DNA from 2 places in the Variovorax sp. Soil_C_19 genome. Region 2 is predicted to be linked to the other one. Evidence: riboswitches for the same ligand, from Rfam matches in the RefSeq annotation. Region 2 holds a riboswitch; the other holds the start of a gene.
What was found. Region 2 has a riboswitch for S-adenosylhomocysteine ahead of metH (methionine synthase). Riboswitches for the same ligand answer to the same signal wherever they lie in the genome.
Positions count from the first base shown of each region.

Region 1 (3,401 bases), on a different contig from region 2:
CGCGCGACCTTCTCGTCGAGGTGCTTGGGCAGCACGTAGACCTTGCCGGCCTGGTAGGCGTCGGGCTTGGTGAAGAGCTCGATCTGCGCGATGGTCTGGTTGGCGAACGACGACGACATCACGAAGCTCGGGTGGCCCGTGCCGCAGCCCAGGTTCACGAGCCGGCCCTTGGCCAAGAGGATGATCTTCTTGCCGTCGGGGAAGGTGATGTGGTCGACCTGCGGCTTGATCTCTTCCCACTCGTACTTCTCGATCGACGCGACATCGATTTCGTTGTCGAAGTGGCCGATGTTGCAGACGATGGCCTGGTCCTTCATCTTCACCATCGTGTCGTGCGTGATGACGTCCTTGTTGCCCGTGGTCGTCACGAATATGTCGGCCTTGTCGGCGGCATATTCCATGGTGACGACCTTGTAGCCTTCCATCGCGGCTTGCAGGGCGTTGATCGGGTCGATCTCGGTCACCCACACCTGGGCGCTCAGCGCGCGCAGTGCCTGGGCCGAGCCCTTGCCCACGTCGCCGTAGCCGGCCACGCAGGCGACCTTGCCGGCGATCATCACGTCGGTCGCGCGCTTGATGCCGTCGACCAGCGACTCGCGGCAGCCGTACAGGTTGTCGAACTTGCTCTTGGTGACCGAGTCGTTCACGTTGATGGCGCGGAACAGCAGCGTGCCCTTGGCGCTCATCTCGTTGAGGCGGTGCACGCCGGTGGTGGTTTCCTCGGTCACGCCGATGATCTCTGCCGACTTGCGCGTGTACCAGGTCGCATCGACCGCGAGCTTGGCCTTGATGGCCGCGTAGAGGATGCGCTCTTCCTCGCTGCCCGGGTTGGCGAGCACGCCGAGATCCTTCTCGGCGCGCTGGCCCAGGTGCATCAGCAGCGTGGCGTCGCCGCCGTCGTCGAGGATCATGTTCGGGCCTTCGCCCTTCGAGCCCTTGGGACCGAAGTCGAAGATCGCGTGGGTGTAGTCCCAGTAGTCCTTCAGCGACTCGCCCTTGATCGCGAACACCGGCGTGCCTGCGGCGGCGATCGCGGCGGCGGCATGGTCCTGCGTCGAGAAGATGTTGCACGAGGCCCAGCGCACCTCGGCACCGAGCGCCTGCAGCGTCTCGATCAGCACCGCGGTCTGGATCGTCATGTGCAGCGAGCCCGTGATGCGCGCACCCTTGAGCGGCTGCGCCTTCGAGAACTCCTCGCGGATGGCCATCAGGCCGGGCATTTCGGTTTCGGCGATCCTGATTTCCTTGCGGCCCCAGGCAGCGAGCGAGAGGTCGGCGATTGCCTGGTCGGCGGAGGAGACGGGGGTGGGCTTGAGAACAGCGCTCATGAGAACTCCAACAAAGCTGGTTTGAAAGATGCCACTGCGTTCGGGGAAAAAAGACTCACCGCGAGAACAGCGGATGAGCGTGGTTGCGATGTGGTCCGAGCCTCACGCCTGATGGCGCTGCAACGCTCCTCGGAATCGGGGATTGTAAGCGTGAGGCCTTCCGGGGCCAATCGGCGGGACTTCCCACATTGAGAAAAACGGGCAGCCGGCGTATCGTGGCGGCGGCACTTCGCCGCCCGGGCGGCCAAGCCTTTCTCTCTCTTCCTCACACGACGCAACAGGAGATGTCACCATGGCCACTGCCAGGAAAGCCGCCCCCCGCAAGACCACCGCGAGCAGCAACGCAAGCGCCACCGACACGAAGAAGACGCCCCCCGGCGCCGCGGAGATGTTCAACCCCCTCAAGGCCATGGCCGACCGCCTGCAGGACCTCGACCTCACGGGCGGTGCCGGCAAGGTGCTGGAAAGCAGCCGCAAGGACCTGCAGGCGCTGATGCAGGCCAACGAGAAGTCGTTCCAGGGCCTGCAGACGGTGGTGCAGCGGCAGACCGAGATGATCAAGCAGGCCATCGGCGAATGGCAGACCGCGGCCAAGGGCATGCCCGGCAAGGATGCGAAGGAGAATCTCGCCAAGCTCGACGAGCTCGGTCGGCAGTCGTTTCAGCGCGCGGTGGACGACATCCAGGAACTCGCCGGCCTCGCCGCCAAGTCGCAGGCCGACGCGTTCGAGGTTGTGCGCCAGCGCATCCAGGCCAACGTCGACGAAGTGACGCAGATGCTCAAGCGCAAGTAGGCGCTTGGGCGCCGCTCAGTCGATCAGCGCGCGCCGGACGTCTTCCTGGAGGCTGCGCAGGTGCTCGCGCATGGCCGTGCGGGCACTTTCAGCGTTGCGGGTGCGCAGCGCGCCCACGATCTCGCGGTGCTCGTCGTGGTTTTCGCTGTGGCGGTGCAGCGGGCTGTGAAGCCGGAACAGGCGCGCGTTGACCCGCAGCTCTTCCACCAGCCGCGGAAACACCACGTTGCCGCTGGCGTTGGCGATCAGCAGGTGGAAGCGGTCGTCGAAATGCCAGTGCTCCGTCTCGCTGTGCTCGCCCTCGCCCAGTGCGTGGATCTCGGCTTCGAGCGTTTCGATCTCGGCGTCGGTGATCTTGCCGACTGCAAGCGCGATGGCCTCGCATCGATCACCTCGCGTGCGCGCATGCAGTCGAAGTACTCCTTGGTGCCGAGCGCCCGCACCGCATACGAGCGCGCATCGCGCCGCACCAGCAGGCCTTCGCCCGCGAGCCGCACCAGCGCCTCGCGCATGGGCGTGCGCGAAATGCGCAGGTCTTCGGCCAGCCTGGCCTCCTGCAGTGGGCTGCCCGGAGAGATCTGGCGGTCGAGGATCAGCATGCGCAGCCGTTCGTAGGCCTGCTCCGCGAGGCTGGCGGAGCGCACCTCTGGCCGTCTCGGGCACCGCGCTGGCCGGCGCGGTCGAGTTGCACCTGACCTACGACGAGGAAACCGGCGGCATGACCGGCCCCGGCTGGATCCTGTCGAAAGGCCTGAGCCGGCCCGACTACGTGCTGTCGGCCGCCTTCTCGCACCACGTGGTGGTGGCGCACAACGGCTGCCTGCACCTCGAGGTGACGCTGCGCGGCACCTCGGCGCATGCCGCGCGGCCCGACACCGGCCATGACGCGATCGAAGCCGCGGCCACGCTGCTGCCCGCGCTCTACCGCTACCGCGACGGCCTCGCCGCACACCCCTCGCGCACGCCCGGCATCGGCCATCCCACGATGGTGGTCGGCCTGATCGAGGGCGGCATCAACACCAACGTGGTGGCCGACAAGCTGAGCCTGCGCATCGACCGCCGCATCGTTCCGGAGGAATCGCCCGAGGCCGTCGAGGCCGCGCTGCGTGAGGTGATCGAGGTCGCCTGCCGCGGCCTGCCCGGCATCTCGGTGGAGATCCGCCAGATCCTGCTGGCGCGGCCGTTCGCGCCCGCGCCTGGCGCCGACGCTTTTGCCGCGTTGGTGTGCCGCGAGGCCAGCGAGGTGATGGGCAAGCCGGTCACGCCGATCGGCGTGCCGC
Region 1 covers NZ_JBDGIV010000009.1:1,038-4,438, reverse strand. Annotated here, with positions in the region: gene ahcY (adenosylhomocysteinase) at 1-1,328, opposite strand, end outside; S-adenosyl-L-homocysteine riboswitch at 1,397-1,465, opposite strand; gene phaP (TIGR01841 family phasin) at 1,621-2,121, shown strand; gene AC3A6R_RS17750 (FadR/GntR family transcriptional regulator) at 2,137-2,460, opposite strand; gene AC3A6R_RS17745 (GntR family transcriptional regulator) at 2,367-2,765, opposite strand; partial or broken gene AC3A6R_RS17740 (M20/M25/M40 family metallo-hydrolase) at 2,768-3,401, shown strand, end outside.
Region 1: it holds a riboswitch for S-adenosylhomocysteine, as region 2 does, so the genes downstream of both, ahcY (adenosylhomocysteinase) here and metH (methionine synthase) in region 2, are expected to answer to the same signal.

Region 2 (3,401 bases):
AGTTTTGCTTGTATGTTATGACATTGTCCGGTTCCACGTCAACCCTCGGCAGCCGCCTTGGCCGCCTGCCGGTCCCGCGCAATCAACGCCACGAAGCGCTGCGCGCCCAGCCCCAGCGGCCGCTCGCGCGACCACACCACGTCGACCCACAGGTCGAGCCCGTTGCTGAGGTTCTCGAACGGAATCTCGACCAGCGCACCGGTCGCCACGTGCGGCCGGGCGAAATTGCGCGGCAGCCAGCCCCAGCCGAGGCCGGCGGTGATCAGGCTCAGCGCGGCCAGCGCGTTGTCGGTGCGCCAGACATGGCGCGCGAACACGAAGCGCGGGTCGCTGGTGGCGAGGTCGCGTCCGGCCACCACGATCTGCCGCGTGTTCGTGAGGTGCTCCTCGCGCAGGCGCTGGCCCGCGGCCGCCTGCAGCACCGGATGGCCGGGCGCCATGACCGCCACCATGGTGTCGCTGCCCACCTCCTGGAATCCTTCGCGGCCGTCGAGGCTCGGCCGCTCGAACACCAGCGCCAGCTGCGCGCGCCCGCTGTGCAGCAGGGCCAGCGCATCGGCCTGCGGCGCCGCCAGCACCTCGACCTGCAGCAGCGGGTATTCGTCGGCGAGCGCCGCGAGCGGACCGCTCCAGGGCGCCGCCAGCAGTTCGGGCGCGATCGCCAGCGTGAGGCGGTCTTCGAGCCCCCGCGTGAGCGCGAGCGCCTGCACCTGCAACTGCTTGAGCTGCGCCGCGAGCAGCCGCGCCTGCGGCTCCAGAGATCGCGCGGCGGCGGTCGGCTGTGGCTCGCGGCCGCTGCGGTCGAACAGCGGCAGCGCCAGCTCGGCCTCGAGGTTGGCGATCGCCATGCTCACCGCCGACGGCACCTTGTGCAGCGCACGCGCCGCGGCCGAGAAGGAGCCGTGGTCGATCACGGCCAGAAAGACTTCGACGCTGTCGCTGGAGAAGGCCATGGGTGTCGATCTATCAATAAAACTGAAACAAGTTAACTCTTTATATCAGCAAATCACAAATAAAGTCCAGGCATCGCTTTTTCATTTGCCAGAGGAACAGGTCATGCAGGGCATCCAACGCCGCGTCGTCTACATCGCTCTTTACGAAGGGATCGCCATCGTGGCCGCCAGCGCCGGGCTGGCGCTGATGACGGGCGCGGGGCTCGGCCATTCGGGCGCGCTGGCCGTCGCGGCCTCGGTGGTCGCGGTGATCTGGAACCTGCTGTTCAACGCGCTTTTCGAGCGCTGGGAAGCGCGCCAGCTGGTTCGCGGGCGCAGCCTGCGCCGCCGTATCGCCCATGCGATCGGCTTCGAGGGCGGCCTGATCGCGGTGCTGGTGCCGCTGTTCGCCTGGGGCCTGGGCGTGTCGCTCTGGGAGGCGCTCGTCATGGACCTGGGCCTGGTGGTGTTCTTCCTGGTCTACACCTTCGTCTTCAACTGGGGCTTCGACCGCGTGTTCGGCCTGCCGGCCTCGGCCGCCCCCGCCACGCCCGCGCCAGCGGACGGGATGGCGCGCCAGGGCGCCTGAACGCCCCCGCGCGGCCGCGGCGCCTGCCGCAGCCGGTAAAATCACGCTCCCTTCCAAGGAGCGTTGCAGCGGCGGCCCACACAGCGGCCCGCCGTCAGGCTTGGAAGGCGCCCTGCTGGCCGGGGCGCAAGCCGCCAACGACGCTCACCTGCCGTTTTTCCCTGCACAGGTGAGCCCCGATGAGTGATGTTTCCACGACCCCCGTTCCCGCGATGAAGCTGTCCGGCCTCGAGCCGGTGGCCATCGGTGCCGGCTCGCTGTTCGTCAACATCGGGGAGCGCACCAACGTCACCGGCTCGAAGGCCTTCGCGCGGATGATCCTGAACGGCCAGTTCGAAGAGGCGCTGGCCGTGGCGCGCCAGCAGGTCGAGAACGGCGCGCAGGTGATCGACATCAACATGGACGAAGCCATGCTCGACAGCAAGGCCGCGATGGTGCGCTTCCTGAACCTGATCGCGAGCGAGCCCGACATCGCGCGCGTGCCGGTGATGGTCGACAGCTCGAAGTGGGACGTCATCGAGGCGGGGCTGCGCTGCATCCAGGGCAAGGGCATCGTCAACTCCATCTCCATGAAGGAAGGCGTCGACAAGTTCAAGCACGAGGCCCGGCTCGTGCGGCGCTATGGCGCGGCGGCGGTGGTGATGGCCTTCGACGAGAAGGGCCAGGCCGACACCTTCGAGCGCAAAATCGAGATCTGCGAGCGCGCCTACCGCATCCTTGTGGACGAGGTGGACTTTCCGCCCGAGGACATCATCTTCGACCCGAACATCTTCGCGATCGCCACCGGCATCGAGGAGCACGACAACTACGCGGTCGACTTCATCAACGCGGTGCGCTGGATCAAGCAGAACCTGCCGGGCGCCAAGGTGTCGGGCGGCGTCTCCAACGTGAGCTTCAGCTTCCGCGGCAACGACCCGGTGCGCGAAGCGATCCACACCGTGTTTCTCTACCACGCGATCCAGGCCGGCATGGACATGGGCATCGTCAACGCCGGCATGGTCGGCGTGTACGACGACCTCGAGCCGACCTTGCGCGAGCGCGTGGAAGACGTGGTGCTGAACCGCCGTTCCGATGCGGGCGAGCGCCTGGTCGAAGTGGCCGAGACCGCCAAGAGCGGTGCCAAGGACGACAGCAAGAAGCTCGAATGGCGCGGCACGCCGGAGCATCCGGTGCACGTCAACCAGCGCCTGTCGCACGCCATGGTGCACGGCATCACCGACTTCATCGTCGAGGACACCGAAGAGGCCTACCAGCAGATCCTCGCCAAGGGCGGCCGGCCGCTGCACGTGATCGAAGGCCCGTTGATGGACGGCATGAACATCGTGGGCGACCTGTTCGGCCAGGGCAAGATGTTCCTGCCGCAGGTGGTGAAGTCGGCGCGCGTGATGAAGTCGGCCGTGGCCCACCTCATTCCCTACATCGAGGAAGAGAAGCGCCAGGACGAGGCCGCGGGCCGCGACGTGCGCACCAAGGGCAAGATCATCATCGCCACGGTGAAGGGCGACGTGCACGACATCGGCAAGAACATCGTCACCGTCGTGCTCCAGTGCAACAACTTCGAGGTGGTGAACATGGGCGTGATGGTCCCGTGCCACGAGATCCTGGCCCGGGCCAAGGTCGAGGGCGCGGACATCGTCGGCCTCTCGGGCCTGATCACGCCGAGCCTCGAGGAGATGCAGTACGTGGCCGGCGAGATGCAGAAGGACGACCATTTCCGCATCCGGAAGATCCCGCTCATGATCGGCGGCGCCACCACCAGCCGCGTGCACACGGCCGTGAAGATCGCACCGCACTACGAAGGCCCCGTGGTCTACGTGCCCGACGCCTCGCGCAGCGTGAGCGTGGCGCAGAGCCTGCTGTCGGATCAGGCGGCCGCCTAC
Region 2 covers NZ_JBDGIV010000021.1:34,556-37,956, reverse strand. Annotated here, with positions in the region: gene AC3A6R_RS25335 (LysR family transcriptional regulator) at 39-953, opposite strand; gene AC3A6R_RS25330 (PACE efflux transporter) at 1,057-1,521, shown strand; S-adenosyl-L-homocysteine riboswitch at 1,571-1,674, shown strand; gene metH (methionine synthase) at 1,734-3,401, shown strand, end outside.